Regions from separate parts of the Micromonospora sp. AMSO12t genome, predicted to be linked through region 2. Evidence: riboswitches for the same ligand, from Rfam matches in the RefSeq annotation. Region 2 holds a riboswitch; each other region holds the start of a gene.
The links. Region 2 has a riboswitch for cyclic di-AMP ahead of F6X68_RS24020 (hypothetical protein). Riboswitches for the same ligand answer to the same signal wherever they lie in the genome.
Positions count from the first base shown of each region.

Region 1: another riboswitch for cyclic di-AMP. It lies ahead of F6X68_RS31270 (hypothetical protein); the one in region 2 lies ahead of F6X68_RS24020 (hypothetical protein).
Region 3: another riboswitch for cyclic di-AMP. It lies ahead of F6X68_RS15795 (C39 family peptidase); the one in region 2 lies ahead of F6X68_RS24020 (hypothetical protein).
Region 4: another riboswitch for cyclic di-AMP. It lies ahead of F6X68_RS12025 (NlpC/P60 family protein); the one in region 2 lies ahead of F6X68_RS24020 (hypothetical protein).

Region 1 covers NZ_WAAS01000405.1:337-4,083, reverse strand. The annotation lists gene F6X68_RS31280 (MarR family winged helix-turn-helix transcriptional regulator) at 201-542, opposite strand; gene F6X68_RS31275 (carbonic anhydrase) at 753-1,505, shown strand; gene F6X68_RS31270 (hypothetical protein) at 1,633-2,649, opposite strand; cyclic di-AMP (ydaO/yuaA leader) riboswitch at 2,653-2,784, opposite strand; partial or broken gene F6X68_RS31265 (YibE/F family protein) at 2,951-3,747, opposite strand, start outside.
Region 2 covers NZ_WAAS01000203.1:6,991-11,643, reverse strand. The annotation lists gene surE (5'/3'-nucleotidase SurE) at 1-472, opposite strand, end outside; gene F6X68_RS24030 (1-phosphofructokinase family hexose kinase) at 469-1,446, opposite strand; gene F6X68_RS24025 (SRPBCC family protein) at 1,625-2,092, shown strand; gene F6X68_RS24020 (hypothetical protein) at 2,169-3,254, opposite strand; cyclic di-AMP (ydaO/yuaA leader) riboswitch at 3,268-3,399, opposite strand; gene F6X68_RS24015 (cation diffusion facilitator family transporter) at 3,553-4,470, opposite strand; gene F6X68_RS24010 (AAA family ATPase) at 4,547-4,653, opposite strand, start outside.
Region 3 covers NZ_WAAS01000091.1:14,391-19,043, reverse strand. The annotation lists gene F6X68_RS15800 (acyltransferase) at 1-618, shown strand, start outside; cyclic di-AMP (ydaO/yuaA leader) riboswitch at 937-1,077, shown strand; gene F6X68_RS15795 (C39 family peptidase) at 1,306-2,151, shown strand; gene F6X68_RS15790 (alpha/beta fold hydrolase) at 2,257-3,000, shown strand; gene F6X68_RS15785 (CDP-glycerol glycerophosphotransferase family protein) at 3,068-4,653, opposite strand, start outside.
Region 4 covers NZ_WAAS01000059.1:7,483-12,135, forward strand. The annotation lists gene F6X68_RS12015 (NlpC/P60 family protein) at 1-949, shown strand, start outside; gene F6X68_RS12020 (N-acetylmuramoyl-L-alanine amidase) at 1,029-3,053, opposite strand; cyclic di-AMP (ydaO/yuaA leader) riboswitch at 3,292-3,425, shown strand; gene F6X68_RS12025 (NlpC/P60 family protein) at 3,438-4,478, shown strand; gene dcd (dCTP deaminase) at 4,533-4,653, opposite strand, start outside.

The sequences.
Region 1 (3,747 bases), on a different contig from region 2:
CAGCGGGGGACCGCCGCCGAGGCGGGCGACGGGGCGATGACGGCGGTGCCGAGCAGGACCGCGGCCGCTCCACCGAGGACCGCGCGGGCACCGCGCCCGCCTCGGCGGGCCGGCCCGGTCCCGCCCGGTCGGAAACTCTCGCGCACGCGGTGAGATTACCGCCGAGGGCCGGAGCGGCGTGCCGCCGCCCGGACCCCTCGTCAGGAACGCTCGCTGGCCTCGGCCGGCTCCTGGTCGTCGGCGAAGAGGGCGAGGAGGGCGCCGACCTGCCGGTCCGCTTCGGCGGGGTGTCGGAACCGCCCGGCGGGGTTGAGCGTGTACTCGTTGCGTCGGCCCACCCGGGTGCGGTTCAGGTAGCCGCCGGCCTCCAGGTCGGCGACGATCGCCTGCGCGGCCCGCTCGGTGACGCCCACCTCGTCGGCGACGTCGCGGAGCCGGGCGGTGGGGTTGCGGGCGATGGCGAGCAGCACGTGCCCGTGGTTGGTGAGGAAGGTCCAGTTGCGGGTGCTCCCGTTCTCCCCTGTCGTCGCCATGCCCGCCATCGTATGGCCCCTGCTTCGTGTTTTCCTGCGCGCCCTCGCGGCCGAGGGACGCGCGGAGGCCCGGCCGCCGTCGCATCGGGCCGCCGGACATATGAAATGCATATCACGCATCCCTTGACGTATCTTGCAGTGCGTGTGACGGTGGTGGCAGCCCGCGTCCAGCGTCGGCCCGGGTGACCAGGCCGTTCACGTGAGGTAGCGAGGTGTGGGATGAGTCGTCCCGGATCGCCAGGAACCCAACCGGGCCCGGAGCGGACGCTCCCGGCGCCGGCCACGGGCGGGACCCCGGCCGACGTCGGCACCGCGTTCGCCGTCCCCGCGAGTCCCGAGCAGGCGCTCGCCGAGCTGCACGCCGGTAACCGGCGGTTCGTGACCGGCGCCCCGCGCCACCCCAACCAGGACGCCGGGCACCGCGCCGCGGTCGCCGACGGGCAGCACCCCTTCGCGGTGATCGTCGGTTGCTCCGACTCCCGGCTCGCCGCCGAGATCATCTTCGACCGCGGCCTCGGTGACCTCTTCGTGGTCCGCACCGCCGGGCACACCATCGGTCCCGAGGTGCTGGGCAGCGTGGAGTACGCCGTCACGGTCCTGGGCACGCCGCTGGTGGTGGTGCTCGGGCACGACTCCTGCGGGGCCGTCCAGGCGGCGCGTACGGCGGCCGCCACCGGCACCCCGCCGGTCGGGCACCTGTGCGCCGTGGTGGACGCCGTGGTGCCCAGCCTGCGCCGGGCCGCCGCCGAGGGCGTGGACGACATCGACGGGATCGTCGACATCCACATCGCGCACACCGTCGAGGCGATGCTGGGCCGCTCCGCCGTCCTCGCCGCGGAGGTGGCTGCCGGCCGTTGCGGGGTGGTCGGCATGTCGTACCGGCTGACCGCCGGCGAGGTGCGGACGGTGGCCGAGGTGCCCGCCGCTGCGGCCGACGCGCCGGAGGCGGCGGCCAGCGCCGCGCTCGCCTGAACAACCACCCACCCACCGCCCGCCTGTCACCGCCCTGGCGGGCGGGTCCGTACGACGAAACAGGGCCGCCCCGCGTTCGGCGGGGCGGCCCTGTCCGCGCTCTCGGCTGTGCCGCGCGCGTGCGTGCCTACCAGAGGGACACGTGGACGTGGTCGGTGTGGTTCGACGGACCGCTGTAGGAGCTCCAGCCCGTCGCCGGGAACCAGATCTGTCTGTTCCAGATCACGTAGTAGACGCCGAGCCGGTCGGCGTTGCGGACCAGGAACGCGGTCAGGTTGTTGCCGTACATGTAGGTGTCGTCGTTGTGCCAGGGGGAGAAGCCGCTCTTCTGCAGCGACCAGTCGCAGGCCCGGCCCTTCGGGTGCTCGTAGGGCCCGCCGGGGCGGTAACAGCCGACGAACCGGTTGAAGCCGGCCCGCTTGACCTCCTTGTACATGTGCAGGGTGCGCGCGGTGATGCGGCCGGAGGTGGTGGGGTCGGCCTCGGTGGGTGACAGCGGCGTCCAGTCGCCGTCGGCCGCCCGCCCCGGCGCGATCTTCGCCACCGGCGAGGTGGCGACCACCTTGCCGCTGGTCAGCCCTCTGCCGCCGACCAGCGCGAGCGCCTTCTCCGCCTCCCGCTTGCCGCGCGCCATCTCGTTCGTCAGCTTCTGCTGTTCGCGGACCTCGGTGTCGAGCGCCAGCTTGGCCTGCTCGGCGCGGTCCTTGACCGCGTTCACCTCGGCGAGCTTCTTGGAGTTGACCAGGTTGAGCTCGTCGAGGGCGGCGGCGCGCTTGACGAACGAGTCGGGGCTGGCGGTGTCCAGCAGCATGGACACCGCGCCGATCCGCCCGGTGCGGTAGGACTGGGCGGCGATCTGGCTGACCTGGGGAGCCAGCGCGTTCAGTTCGGCCTGCGCCCGGGAGACCTCCAGGGCCAGTTCGAGCTGGCGCTTCTTCGACTTCGCCAGCTTCGCCTTGGCCTGCACGTAGGACCGGTTCCGGGCCTCGATGAGGTCGTCGAGCAGCTTGGGCTCGTCGTCCCCGTGCCCGGAGGGCTTGGGCGGGGTGGGCGCGGCCGCCGCCGGGAGAGGCCCGGCGAAGACCGCCAGAGCGGCGAGTACGGCCACCACGGGCGTCAGCCAGCGGCGTAGGGGTGCCGTCACAGTTTTCCCTTCCGTCGACCGCCGACCGGGTTAGCTGACGGGTTCGGGGCGGAAGTGGCCCCTACCGCTGTCGCGGATTCACCCCACGTACCTGGGTCCCCGGTTCGCCTCGCGGCGATTGGGCGGCGGCACCGCAGGCGCCGCTGCGCGCCTTCGGCGGTGACCGGCAGCGAGGTTACCCGAGAACGCTCCCGGGGATCTACGTCCCTAAGCCGACTAAATGCGTTATTTCGTAATGGCGGACGGTGACCAGTGACGCATTTATCAGGACGAACGTCCTGTTCGGTCACGCTGAGGAGCGTCACCATGCGGTGTCCGTACTTCTGTGCCCATCGGGCCATCCGGCGGGAGCGGCGGACGGCGTGTCCCCACGCGGCCCGCTGAGGGCCTCCAGCGCCTCGGACCGGTCGGTGGCCGGCCGGGGCGTCGGCGCGGGCGCGGTGGCGGCGCGGTCGGTCGCGTCCCCGCCGCGTCGGCCGGCCGTGGTCACCAGGGCCGCCAGCGCGGTGGTCAGCGGCACGGCGGCGATCAGGCCCAGGGTGGCGACCGCGCTGCGGACGATCTCCTGGGCGAGGAACTCGCTGGTGAGAAGTTGGGTCACCGCCCGCGAGTCGGCGGTCAGCAGGAGCAGCACCGGCAGCGAGGCGCCGGCGTACGCCAGCACGATGGTGTTCACCGTCGAGGCGATGTGCGCCCGGCCGACCCGGGTCGCCGCCCGGTAGAGCTGCGTCCGGGACAGCCCGGGGTTGGCGTGCGCCAGCTCGGTGACCGTGGCGGCCTGGGTCACCGTGACGTCGTCCAGCACGCCGAGGGAGCCGATGATGATCCCGGCCAGCAGCAGCCCGTGCAGGTCGACGTCGGCCTGGTACATCGACAGCGTGGTGGCGTCCTCGGAGCCGAACCCGGTCAGGTGGGTCGCGGCGGTGGCGATCGTGCCGAGGACACCGGTCAGCACCAGGCTGCCCAGCGTGCCGAGCACGGCGACCGAGGTCTGCGCCGTCACGCCGTGGGTCAGGTAGAGCACCACGAACATGATCAGAGCGGCGCCGACGACCGCGACCAGCAGGGGCGGGTTCCCGGCGCTGATGCCCGGCAGCA
Region 2 (4,653 bases):
GGGCGGCGGCGGCCACCGCGGCACCCCCGCTGGCAGCCGTGGCCTCCCCGGCCGAGAGCACGTCGAGCGAGACGGCCATCGCCCGGCAGCCGTTCGCGGCGGCGGTGAAGGCCGCACCCACCGTGCCCGAGTGCAGCACCGCGCGTCCCGCGTTCGCGCCCCGGTTGATGCCGGACAGCACCACCGCCGGCGGCGGCCCGAAGGCGCCGTGCACGGCGATCAGCGCGATGAAGCCGGGGGAGCCGCCGACCGCGAACGCCGGCACCCCCGGCACCTCCGGCAGCGGGTGCTCGTGGACCACCACGCGCCCGTCGCGCTCCACGGCGGTCATCGCGGCGCTGGTGCCGCTCGCCTCCTCCAGCGGCGCGGCGACGACCACGTCCAGGCCCCGGTCCGCCGCCGCCCGCGCCAGCGCCTGGATGCCGGGCGCGGCGATGCCGTCGTCGTTGGTGACCAGTACCCGCAGCGTCATCGCTCGGCCGCCCGTTCGGCCAGCTCGTCGGGGCTGGTCCGCTCCTGCGGCCGGCTGCCGGCCGGTACGAGACGCACCCGGTCGACCAGGCCGGTGATCGAGTCGAGCCGGCCGGTGCCCAGGCCGTGCCGGGTCACGTTCAGCGCGCCGGCTGCCGCGCCGGTACGGATCGCGGTGCGCACGTCGCCGCCGCGCGCCACCACGGCCGCCACCCCGGCGGTCATCGAGTCGCCGGCCCCGCGCGGGTCGGCCGCCTCCAGCCGGGGCATCTCGACCTCGAAGACCTCGCCGTCGACCAGGGCGAGGGCGGGCTTGTCGGCCCGGCTCACCACCACGTTCTCGGCGCCGCCGGCGTGCAGGTCGTACAGGGCCCGGGTGAGCTGCTCCTCGTCCTCGCCGTCGGCGCGGCCGTCGGCGATCAGCTCCTCGTGGCTGACCTTGAGGAAGAAGACGCCGCTGTCCAGCACGGCGTCGAGGTGCTCGCCGCAGAGGTCGACCACCACCCGGCTGCCGTTGGCCCCCAGGTCGGCGGCGAACCGCCGGTAGAGGTCGGCCGGGACCAGGGACGGCTCGTTCGGCCCGCTCAGCACGCTGACCGAGGCGCGCAGCCCCTCGCCGAGCGCCAGGTTGTAGAGCTCGTCCAGCTCGTGCCGGCTGAGCGGCTGGCCGGGCACGTCCACGATCTCCTGCCGGGAGCCCTCGCGCCGATCGTGCACGTACCCGCCGCTGCCGGAGTCGCGGACCACCACCTTCAGGTGCACCCCCTCGCTGACCAGCAGCGGCTCCAGCACCTGGCCGATCTCGCCGCCGAGGGCGGCGCAGAGCACCACGTCGACCCCGAGCGACATCACCATCCGGGCCTGCCAGACGCCCTGCCCGCCGGGGTGCAGGTGCAGCTCCGGCGCCTCGCTGGGCTGGTCGACGGTCACCGTCAGCCGGGGCGTGGGCGCGAAGACCATCACGTGCCCGCTCATCCGTCGTACCCGTTCATGCGCCCATCCTCCGCCGGTCGACACGTGCCGTGACCATCCACCAGCTGACCGTAGTGTGGTCGGCGGCCGGGCGTCCGGACTCCGGGCGGGATCGGCGCGGCGTTGCCAGGGCGCCCGGCATGCGCGACGATCGGGCGACCACCGACGCTGGGGAGACGGCGTGCTCAGGCGAAGTTCCTTCAGCTACACCGTCCAGGCGCGCTGCTCCCTCCCGGACGCCGCGGCGCTGCTCGCCGACCCCACCCGGCAGGAGGACCTGCACCCGCTGATCGTCCGGGTCCGCCGGGTGCCGCCCCGTCCTGGCGCGCGGGCCAGCTACGACATCACCGATCGACTGGCCGCCGGGCCGGTGCGCCTGCCGATCACCTACCGGGCCGACGTCCTCGTCGACGATGCCGACGAGATCGTCACCGTGGCCCGGCAGTGGCCTGCCACCACGGTGCGCAACCACACCCGGCTGCGGGCGGAGCCCGACGGCGTGGTCCGCATCGAGGTCGAGATCACCCTCGCCGCGCCCGCGCCGCTCTTCGGCTACGCGTTCCGCCAGACCCGCGCCGCCCACCTCGGGCTGGCCGCCCGCCTCGCCACGGCCCTCGACACGAGCCCGCCCGGGTCGCCGGCCGACTGACCGCCGGACGGTCCCGGCCGTGGTGGCCGTCGCGCCCCCGGTGACCCGCGACGGGCGGGGCACCGGGGCGCGGGCGTCAGTAGACCGACAGGTGCACGTGGTTGGTGTGGTCGCTGGACGGGTCGCCGTTGGCCCCGCTGTACGACTTCCATCCGCTGCTGGGCAGCCAGATCTGCCTGTACCAGATCACGTAGAGCACGGCGAGCCGGTCGGCGTTGCGCACGAAGTACGCCGACAGGTTGTTGCCGTACGTCCGGTCGCCGCCGGTGGCGTCGCCGCCGAAGCCGCCCTTCTGGGCCGCGAAGTCGCAGGCCCGGCCCTTCGGGTGTTCGCCCGAGCCGCCGGGGCGGTAGCAGGAGACGTAGCGGGTGAAGCCCGCCGCCTTGGCCTGGTTGAGCGCGTGCAGGGTGCGCGGGGTGATGCAGCCGTTGGCGGGGGTGGGGTCGTTGACGCTGCACGACTCGCGCGGCCAGGAGCCGTCGGAGTTGCGCGGGGCCGCCTTCGCCGTCTTGCTGGAGGTGCCGCCCGGCGAGGTGCCCGCCCCCGTGGACTGCTGCCGCTGTTGCTGCTGCTCGCGGTTGGCGACCGTCAACGCCCGCTCGGCCTGCTCCTTGCGCTTGGCCATCACGGTGACCTGCTTGCGCTGCTCCCGGATCTCGCCGTCCAGGGCGAGCTTGGTGCGGGTGGCCTGGTCTCGGGTCTCCTGGAGTTCGCGCAGGGCCCGGTCCTCCTTGGCGGCCACCGCGTCGAGGGCGGCGGCGCGGTCCATGAAGCCGTCCGGCGAGCTGCTGTTGAGCAGGGCGGACGCCACGCTGAGCCGGCCGGTGCGGTAGGCCGCCCCCGCGATCTCGCCGACCTTGGCGGTGTGCGCGGCCAGCTCGACCTCGGTGGTCTTGAGCTGCGCGGCGAGCTGCTGTTGCCGCTTGGCCGACGTGTCGAGGGCGCGCTTGGCGTCGAGGTAGCCCTTGCTGGCGGCCTCCAACTGGGCCCGCAGGGCGGGGGTGCCGCCCTCCTCGTCCTGGCCGGGGGCCGCGGCGAGCAGGCCGGCCCGGGTGGCGGCCGCCGCCGGGGCGGCGGTGACCGGGGCCACCGCGGCGCCGAGGGCGAGCATCGTGGCGATCAGGGCCGCCGTCCGGGCGGCAGGTCGTCGTACAGGTGCCATCACTGGCATTCACGTGTCCTTCCGTCAGCCGCCGACCGGGTTAGCTGACGGGTTCGGGACGGAAGATCCCTACCGCTGACGCGGATGCACCCCACGAACATGGTTCCCCGGTTCGCCCCGCCGGGCGATTAGGCGGCGGCCACCGCCGGCACCGGTGGGTGCCGCCTGGCGGAGGCCGAAGCCGAGCCTACCGGTGCCGGTGTGACTGATGCAGCGCAGGTGACGGAGGGTGTACGTCCACTAGCAGTCAAATCCGGCATAAGCGCACAATACTCTCCCAGATTTAAGGTTGTCCTCATTACCACTCAACCGACCCGCAGGCCCCGCGCGACGCTCCGGGCTCGATCTGCAACGTGGCGTGCTCGATGTGGAAGTCGTCGTGCAGCGCGGCCCGGGCGGCGCCCAGCACCGCGCCGACCTCCGCGCCGGGTGCCATGGTCAGGTGCGCCGAGGCCACCTCCATGCCGGAGGTGAGCGTCCAGACGTGCAGGTCGTGCACCTCGGCGACGCCGGGCACGGCGGCCAGCCGGTCGTGCACCGCGGTCACCTGGAGGTGCTCCGGCGCGGCCTGCACCAGGATGCGCAGCGCGGCCCGCCCGAGCCGCCAGGTGCGCGGCAGGATGAACACCCCGATCGCGACCGCCACCAGCGGGTCCGCCCACCACCAGCCGGTGGTGGCGATCAGCAGCGCGGCCCCGATCACGCCGAGTGACCCCAGCAGGTCGCCGAGCACCTCCAGGTACGCGCCGTGGACGTTGATGCTCTCCTTCGCCCCGGAGCGCAGCAGCGCGAAGGCGCCGATGTTGGCGAGCAGGCCGAGCACGGCGACCACCAGCATCGGGCCGGCCAGCACCTCCGGCGGGTCGCCGAAGCGGCGCACCGCCTCGATCACGACGTAGACCGCGACGCCGGAGAGCAGCATGGCGTTGGCCAGTGCGGCCAGCACCTCCAGCCGGTAGAGGCCGAAGGTGCGCTGCGGGTCGGCGCCCGCCCGCCGGGTGGCGGCGATCGCCGCGAGCGCCATGCCGATGCCGAGCACGTCGGTGAACATGTGCCCGGCGTCGCTCAGCAGGGCCAGCGACCCCGTGCGGAAGGCCGCCACCGCCTCCACCACCATGAGGCCGGCGAGCAGCCCGAACGCCGCCCAGAGTCGGCCCCGGTGGCGGTGCGCGGCATTCGCCACCGACCCGTGATGGTGGTCATGACCTGCGCCCACGCGCCCACCCTCCGTCAGGCGTCCGGATTCGCGTTCAATCTATGCTCACATCGCTATGTATGCAAGTAACGGCGGCTCAGCCGATCGGGTCGACGGTGGTCAGCCGCTGGGTGGCCCGGGACAGCGCCACGTAGAGCGTCCGCACCCCCGACCCCGGGTCGGCCCGGATCTCGCCCGGAGCGA
Region 3 (4,653 bases), on a different contig from region 2:
ATCTTCCCGCCGGTGCGGTCGCTGGAGTTCTGGATGGGCGTCGCCGCCGCCGAGCTGATGCGGCGTGGCCGGTGGCGCGGGCCGGGCCTGCCGCTGGCCAGCCTGCTCTTCGTGGCGACCTGGGTGGTCGCCGCGCAGTGGGTCCGCGCCGAACTGTGGGCGGCGCTGCTCTCGGTCGCGTACATCCTGGTCATCGCCGCGGCGGCGGACGCGGACGTGCGCGGGCGGCGCTCGCCGTGGCGGTCCCGGCCGATGATCTGGCTGGGCGAGGTCTCCTTCGCCTTCTATCTGGTGCACGTCCTCGTGATGATCACCGTCCTGCGGCTCACCGGCGACTGGGGTGTCGGCTTCACCGGCTGGTCGGGGCTGGCGGTGGTGCTCGGCTTCCTGCTGGTCAACCTGGCCCTGGCCGGCCTGTTGCACCGTCTCGTCGAGACGCCGATGATGCGGCTGCTCACCCCGCGCAGGTCGGCCCGGGCGCCGCGGGGCGGGGACGGCGCCGGGCAGGACCCCGGCGGCCCCGGGGCGGCGCCGGGAGACCGGGGCAACGCCGTGCCGCGCCCCCGGGCCGCCGACCCGCAGGACGGCCACCGGCCGACGTACGCCGACTCGCGCTGAGCGCCCCGGCGACCGGAGTGTCCGCCGACGAAATCCCGGCCGTTTCGGTGACGCCGGTCACCACGTCGGCGAACCGGTCATCGGGCGCGGCCCGGTCGATTCCTGCCGGGGTTTCGGCGCCGATGTCCGCCACTTGTCCCGTTGTCGCCCGGAGGTGCGCGCAGAAACGGTCGTCCCATTGAGTCGCGTCAGTGGCGAAGTGCCCGCAAAAATTGTCTGCCGATCAAGGTTTAGGCAGGTGGGACGGGGTTGGCAGGGCGCGGACCGGCCAGTAATGTCGGCGCGTCCGGTGCGGTACCCGATCGCCAGAGGCGACGCCGCGCCGACCCGCCTAATCGTGAACGACGAACCGGGGACCCAGTGCTCGTTGGGGTGAATCCGTGGGCCGTGGGCCCGTGGTAGGGCGTTCTTCCCGCCCGAATCCGTCAGCTAACCCGGTCGGCGGTGTCGGAAGGAGTTCCATCGTCATGCCACACCCGTACACCCCTCGGTTGTGCCGCCGTCTCCACGGCGCCGCGGTGACCGCGCTCGTCCGCCCGCAGGTCATGAGCTGACCCACCGGTCACCGTCCGTCGCCCGGCGTCCCGGGCGCATCCCCTGAGTGGCCCACCACCCGCCCGGACGCCCGTCCGCGCGGTCGGTCCGCCCTGCCCTCGGCGCGGACCGACGGCCGCTCACCCCGAGCCCGTGGAGGAAACCGTGAAGCACCACCTCAAGCGACAGCTGCGTCGCCTCACGTCCGAGCGTCCGTACCAGCTGGCCGCCGCGTCCGCCGCGGCGCTCGTGCTGGCGTCGGGCACGGTCGCGCTGCTGGCCGGAACCGACGAGGCCCCCGCCGCCGCGCAGGCCCCGGTGGCCGCGACCGAACTGCGGGACGACGCGTCGGCCTCGCGCAGCCAGGCCCGGGTCGCGCCCGCCCCGTCCAGCGCCGCCCCGGCCGCGTCCAGCGCCGCCCCGTCGGCCAGCGCGTCCAGCGCCGCCCCGGACCCGGACCTGACCCGCAAGCCGGAGCCGCCGAAGCCTCCGGCCGCCAAGAGCCTGGACTACGACTACCAGGCCCAGACCACCTTCTACAACTGTGGTCCGGCGGCCGTCCGGCACGCCCTCAGCGCCGCCGGCATCGCGCGCAGCCAGGACGCCCTCGGTGCCCAGTTGGGCACCGACCAGATGGGCACCGACTCGGCCCAGGACACCACCCGGGTGCTGAACGCGACGGTGAAGGGCGACCCGTACCGGACCCGGATGATCCCCGGTGGCGCCGCCACCCCGGCCCAGATGGACCGGCTCCAGGCCGACGTCGTCGCGGCCATCACCGACGGGCGGGGCGTCGTGGTCAACGTCGCCGGCAGCGCCACGGACACCGACGGCGGCTGGCACTCCTTCCCCGGCGGCCACTACATCGCGGTGGTCGGCTACCAGGACGAGGGGCGGCTGGTGAAGATCGCCGACTCGGCGAACCCGGCGACCGCGTCGTACTGGATCAGCACCATCGCCCTGGCGAACTGGGCCGCCACCCGCGGCTACTCCGCCTGAGCGACGCCGTCGGGCGTCGGCTCCCCACCCGGGGGGTCGGCGCCCGATGTCGTGTCCGGGTCACGGCCCTCGCCCGCGGCGTCCGACGGGTGGCACACTGCGCCCATGGTCGATGAGTCGGGTGAGCGGGACGGCCGGAGGGTGCTTCTGCTGCTGCACGGCATGGGCGCGACCGGCGACGTGTGGCTGCCCTGGGCGCCGCTGCTGGAGCGTCGGTGGGCGGGGCGGTGGCTGGCGCCCGACCTCGCCGGCCACGGCTGGTCGCCGCCGTTGCCGGAGTACTCCTTCCCGGGGCTGGCCGCGCGGATCGGCGCGGGGCTCGCGGCGGGGGACCGGCTCGTCGTGCTGGGGCACTCCCTCGGCGGGGTGGTCGGGCTGGCGCTGGCCGCCCGGGGCGCCGGGCTGCCCGTCGACGCCGTCGTCGGGCTCGGCATCAAGGCCGTCTGGTCGCCGGCGGAGCTGGCCAAGGCGGGTGAGCTGGCGGCCCGGCCGGTGACCTGGTTCGCCAGCCGGGACGAGGCGGCCCGCCGCTACCTGCGGGTGGCCGGCCTGACCGGGCTCTTCGCCCCGGAGCACCCCGTGGTGGAGGCGGGGCTGCGGCAGGTCGACGGCCGCTGGCGGCTGGCGATGGACCCGGCCGCGTTCGGCGTGGGCGCGCCGGACCTGCCCGCCCTGCTGGCGGCGACCGACGTGCCCGTGCTGCTGGCCCGCGGCGAGCACGACCCCATGGTCACCGACGCCCAGCTCACGGAGCTGGGGGTGCCGGTCGCCACCCTGCCCGGCCTCGGGCACAACGCCCACGTCGAGGCCCCCGAAGCGGTCCTGGACCTCGTCGAGCCGTACCGCTGACGGTGCCCCGCGAACGGCCCGACCCGGAGATCCGCCGTCGCGACCGGTGTGCCTCCCGGCCGGTGCGTCAGGTGGCGGGGGAGAGGGTCGCCTCGTCCGGGTCGAGCGGCAGGCCGGTCGCGCCGCCCGTGCGCGGGGCGGGCGTCTTCCAGCCCTCGTCGAGCTGGCGCCGTGCGGCCTCCAGGAACGCCTCGGCGTACGACTCGGCGGGGAAGTCGCCCAGGTAGCGGCTCCGGGTGACCCACCGCGCCGAGGCCAGCGGATCGGTGTCCAGCAGCGCGGTCAGCACCTCGTCCACGTTCGCCATGTCGCGCCGCAGCACGTAGCCCGACCCGGCGAGCGGGAACTGCTCGGGGAACCGGTCGCCGGAGTCCACCATGTCGGTCACCGCGTACGGCTTGCCGGAGTAGAGGTAGTCGGAGATCACCCCGGACACGTCGGAGACCAGCGCGTCCGAGCGGTTCACGCACTCGGTCAGGGTCAGCTCCCGGCTGGCGGCGGCCCCGAAGACGTGCTGCCGGCCGCTGCGGGCCCGGTCCGCGGCCAGCAGTTCGGTGAGCCGGCCCAGCTGCCGGGCGGAGGCCGGGTTCTGCGAGGTGTACGGGTGGGCCCGCAGGATCACCGTCGCGCCCCGGTCGAGCAGCCGGCGCAGCAGCGTCTCGGCCACCGGCAGGGAGCAGTAGTTCGCGTCCGCGTTGTGCCCCGTCCAGGTCGGCGTGTAGAGCACGGTCGGGTTGGCCCGCCCGTGCGCCGGCTCCGGGCGTACCTCGATCGACTCGACCTGCGGGCGGCCGACGACGACGAACTTCTCCGCCGGGATGTCCACCCCGGCGCGGGCGTACCGGTCGATGGCGGCCTGGCCGGCGACGAAGATCCGGTCGAAGATCGCCGAGACCGGGTTGGCGCTGGGGGCCTTGTCGCTGTCGCCGTGGTGCAGCTGGACGTGGGTCAGCTGGGTGTAGCGGATGCAGTGGCTGTTCTTCGCGCCGTGGTTGACGTAGAACGCCACCCGCAGACTCGGCACCAGCGCCTCGTCCATGGCCCTGGTGGTGGGGCAGTAGACCACGGGCGCGCTGGTGGCCGCGGCGACCAGGGGCAGGAACTCCGGCTCGCGCACCATCACCAGGAACGGCCGGCCGATCCGCTCCAGGTACGGCAGCCACATGGTGACCTGGTACTCCGAGCCGGGCGGCGCGGAGAAGTGGAGCAGGAACTCGGGCTGGTGCCGGCGCAGCGCGCGGGACACCGCCGAGCCGCCGGCCCCCGGCCGGAACTTGCGCCGGGCGAGGTCCAGCCCGACCGCCGCGGCACCGGCGGCGACCAGGGCGACGGCCGTCAGCGCGACACCGGCGGGCAGGCCCGCGACGGCCGCCAGCGCCAGCAGGGCGAGCAGCACCGCCAGCGCGTCGCCGAGGCGGGCGGCGACCAGCGGCGTCCACGAGCGCACCGGCAGGTTCGCGGCGCGCACCTCCAGGCCGCCGGCGTCGCGGAGCGGGTTGACCAGCAGCACCAGCCCCAGCAGGGCCAGCGCGGTCACGGCCAGCGCGGGGTCGAACCCGGCGTCGAGGCGGCGGGCGTAGCCGACCAGGATCGCCGCCGCGACCAGCGTGGTCTCGGCGGCGTTGTCGGCGCCCGGGCGCACCCGCCGCTCCC
Region 4 (4,653 bases), on a different contig from region 2:
CCTGCGCAGGGTCGCCCACCGTCTGCTCACCCTGGTCGCCGCGGCGGCGGTCGGCGCCGGCATGCTGGCCGCGCCCGCCCACGCCGAGCCCTCGGTCGACGAGATCGAGGCCGCGATCGACCAGAAGTGGGAGCAGCTCGAGCCCACCATCGAGCAGTACAACAAGGTGCGGGCGCAGCTGAAGGTCAACCGCAAGAAGTCGGAGGACCTGCAGAAGAAGATCCAGCCGTTGGCGCTGGAGAGCGAGCTGGCGATGGACCGGGTCGGCGATCTCGCCTCCCGTTACTACATCTCCGGCCCGTCCCACGACATCGGCGCGCTGCTGGTCAGCGCCAAGCCCGACACGCTGACCGAGCAGCTGACGCTGCTGGACCGGCTGGCCGCGCAGGAGCGCAAGCAGCTCGAGGGCGTGACCCGGGTCCGCCAGAAGTACGACACGGAGAAGCAGAAGCTCGACACGCTCATCGTGTCGCAGACGAAGCAGCAGAACGACCTGGCCGCGAAGAAGAAGCAGATCGACGCCGACATCAAGAAGCTCGAGGCGTCGATGCCGGTGACGACGGTCAAGACGGAGAAGTGCCCGACCATCAACGGGGTGGTCAGCGAGAAGGCCCGTACCGCGATCCGGACCGCCTGCGCGCAGGTCGGCGACCCGTACGTCTGGGGTGCCACCGGCCCGAACTCGTTCGACTGCTCCGGCCTCACCCAGTACGCCTACAAGGCGGCGGGGGTCCACCTGACGCACTTCACGGGTGCGCAGTGGAACGAGGGCAAGGCCATCCCACGCTCTGAGGCGCGCCCGGGTGACCTGGTCTTCTTCAAGTCCGACCTGAGTCACGTCGGCCTCTACCTCGGCAACGACAAGATGGTGCACGCGCCGCGGGCCGGCAAACCGGTAAACGTCTCCAGCATCAACACGATGCCGGTGGCCGGGTTCCGCCGGCCCTGACGGGCCAGCTCGTCCCGCACCCGCAACGACACGAGGGCCCCCGGTCGGATCGACCGGGGGCCCTCGTCGTGCGGTGGGATCAGCGGGGCGCGCCCAGCGGGGACGGCACCAGGTTCACATCGTCCAGGTTGACGTACATGATCCGGTGACCGAACTGGACCTGCACGTACCTGTTGTCGCCCCGGACGACCGTCTGGTCGTGGGGAGCGGAGCCGTCGAACGTGGTGGCCCGGTAGTACTCGCCGGGGAGCAGGTTGCCGACGGCGTACCGCTGGCCGGCCGAGAGCGTGTACTGCAGCGGCGAGATCGCCTGGTACGGCACGCCCTCCGGGTACGCGGCCTGCTCCGGGTAGGCCCGGCCGTACACCGGGATGGTGGCCTTACCGGCCTTCGGGGTCACCACGAACCCGACGGTCCACTTCGCCGTCGGCTTGGCGGCCGGGTTGTGGAACCACCCCTTCTGGCCGAGGTACCAGATCGCGGTCCAGTCGCCCTGCACCTCGGCAAGCGCGTACGTCTGGCCGGCCGAGACGCGGGCGCCGTGGTCGGAGACGTACGTGGTGTTCGGGGTGCCGTCGGGCCGCAGCGCGATGTCGTTGACCAGCGGCGCGTCGTGGCTCGGGGCGTTGTGCAGGAACAGCGCGGAGGAGCCGCGCAGCGGGCAGGGGGCCGTCGCCGGGGGCGGGTTCGGCACGCCCGGAGGCTGCCGGTTGCAGCCGGTGAACGGCGGCTGGTTGGTGGCGAAGTCCGGGTCGATGGTGACCAGCCCGGTCCGGTGCGTGCCGGTCGACTTGAACGGCGCCTTCAGCAGGTCGAAGTAGTGCGACCAGTCCCAGTACGGTCCCGGGTCCCAGTGCATGCCGCGCACGTTCGCGGCGACGGTGCCGGGGACGTTGTCGTGCCCGATGATGTGGTTGCGGTCCAGCGGGATGTTGTACGCCCGCGCCAGGTGGCGGACCAGCTTGGCGGAGGTGCGGTACATCGCCTCGGTGTACCAGGTGCCGTGCCCGGCGAAGCCCTCGTGTTCGAGGCCGATGGACTTGGCGTTCACGTACCAGTTGCCGGCGTGCCAGCCGACGTTCTTGGTCTTGATGTGCTGGGCGATGTGCCCGTCCACCGAGCGCAGGGTGTAGTGCCAACCCACCCACTTCGGGTCCTTGACCAGGTTGACGCTGGGGCCGAAGTAGCCCTCGGTGTCGTGGATGACGATGTACTCGATCTTCTGCTGGGTGGGACGGTTGCCCAGGTCGTGGTTGCCGTAGTCGCCCAGGGTGGGGCCGTAGTTCTCGTACGGCGCCGGGATCCACTCGCAGGAGATGTCGCTCGGGCACTCCAGCCCGTCCGGCCGGGCGAGCTTGCGCAGGCGCAGCCGGTCCAGCCAGGAGCGGTCCGGCTGGACCGCCCGGCCGGCCAGCGTGACCCGCTGCCCGTCGTCGGTCACCCGGCTGTCGCCCGTGGCGATGGTGGCGTACACCTCGTTGGCGAAGGCCGCCGCGGCGTCGGCGCTGTCCGCGCCGGAGTACCGGGCCACCGCGCCGTACCAGGCCGCCGGGTCGGTGCCGGCGCCGACCGGGGCGCCGATCTCCTTCTGGTACGCGGCCAGCAGCGCCGCGCCGCCCCGGATGTTCGCCGTGACGTCCGTCCGCAGCGACTCCTCGCTGGCGCCGGTCAACTCGGCGGCGGCGTCGACGGTCCGCAGCGCGGCCTCGGCGGGCGGCGTGGCGGCCGGCGGCTCGCCCGCCTCGGCCAGGGACGGGCGGGAGTCGTCGCCGCGCGGGTCCTCGGTGCCCTCGTCGTGGTGCGTGCCGCCGGCGAGGGCGGTGACGTGCTCGGCGTCGGTGAGGTGCATCGGTCCGTAGCCGCCGCTGGTGCTCGGCGTGCCGGCGTTGGTGTCCCAGCGGGACTGCAGGTAGGAGACCCCGAGCAGGACGCTTTCCGGTACGCCGTACTCGGCGGCCGCGGCGGCGTACTGCTGCTGCCGGTCGTTCACCGGCGCTGCCGCGGCGGCGGATCCGGCGGCGGTGAGCGGCGTCGCCGCCATGGCGGCGGCCACGGCGGCGGCCAGCAGGACGCGTCTGCTCCTCGATGTCGCTGACAGGTGCATCAGACCCCCAGTTCGGACGGGCAAAGGTGGGGTCACCTTCGCCCCGTCCGCCGCCTCTGGTCAATACCTTTCCGTCAGACACTTCAGAAGGAAGAAAATCTTCGTCGCCCGGGTTGCGGATCCGCCCGATCCGGGTGGGTACGGAGTGTCACTGCCCGTAGGGTTGCGGATCGATAACGGTCGTCTCTACTCTGGTCATTCGTCGGCCGGTGACATTCCGTCCAACCAGGGCGGTGACGGTCCGACACCGCCGAGTCGCTCCCGAGCGAGCCGGGGACCCAGGTTCCCCGGGGTGAATCCGCAGTCCTGCGGTAGGGCGCCCCTTCCCGCCCGAACCCGTCAGCTAACCCGGTAGGCGGTACGGAAGAAGGAGTACGAAGCCCGGTGGCACACCATGCCCCGCGGCCACCGTCGGCCCGGTCGGCCCTCGCCGACCCGGTGACGGCTGCGCCGCGCCCACGCTGGTACCGCTGCACCACCGCCCTCGCCGCCCTGGCCGCGTTCGCCGTCGTCCTGACCGGCGGCGCCACGGCGGCCCACGCCGAACCGACGGTCGCCGAGATCGAGCGGCAGATCGACGAGGACTGGAACAAGCTCGAACCGATCATCGAACGGCACAACGCCACCCGCCAGGACCTGGCCGCCAGGCGGAAGCAGGCCGACGCGCTCGCCGCGCAGATCGGGCCGCTGGAGAAGCAGGTCGACCAGGCGATGGAGAAGGTCGGCGCGCTGGCAGCCCGCGCCTACAAGGGCGAGAACGTCTCCGCCGTCAACGCCCTGCTGGGCAGCCGCTCACCGAGCGAGATGATCGGGCAGCTCGAACTGCTCGACCAGTTCGCCCAGCACCAGCAGCAGGACGTGCGGCAGGTCGCCGAGCTGCGCGACCGGCTGGCCGCCAAGAAGGCGCCGCTGGACGAGATGGTCGTCCAGCTCAGCCGCACCGAGGCCCAGCTCGCGGCGAAGAAGAAGCAGATCAACGCCGAGATCGACCGGTTGCAGAAGCTACGGCTGCGGGTCTACGGCAACGGCGGCGGCGGGCCGCTGCGTCCCGCCCCCTGCCCGGCCGGCTATCCCGGCGGCCCGGCGGGCACCGCCGTGAAGTTCGCCTGCGCACAGATCGGCAAGCCCTACGTCTGGGGCGCCGAGGGGCCGAACTCGTACGACTGCTCCGGCCTGATGCTCGCCGCCTGGGCGAAGGCGGGGGTGTCGCTGCCGCACAACGCCGCGCAGCAGCGCCGGGCCACGGCGTCCGTGAGCCGGGGCGAGCTGCGCCCGGGCGACCTCGTCTTCTACTACAGCGACCTGCACCACGTCGGCATGTACGTCGGCGGGGGCTGGGTGGTGCACGCCTCCCGCGCCGGGGTGCCGATCAAGATGAAGAAGGTCGACGACGGCCCGATCCACAGCTACGGCCGACCCGGCTGAGGCGCGCGGAGGGTCCCTGCCCGGCGGGGGCCCTCCGCGCGCTCGCAGGTCGGGTCAGCGGGTGGGCCAGGTGCGCCAGTGCTGCCAGGAGCGGCTCGGGGTCGGGCCACGCTGCCCCTGGTAGCGCGAGCCGTAGACGGCCGAGCCGTACGGGTGCTGCGCCGGCGACGAGAGC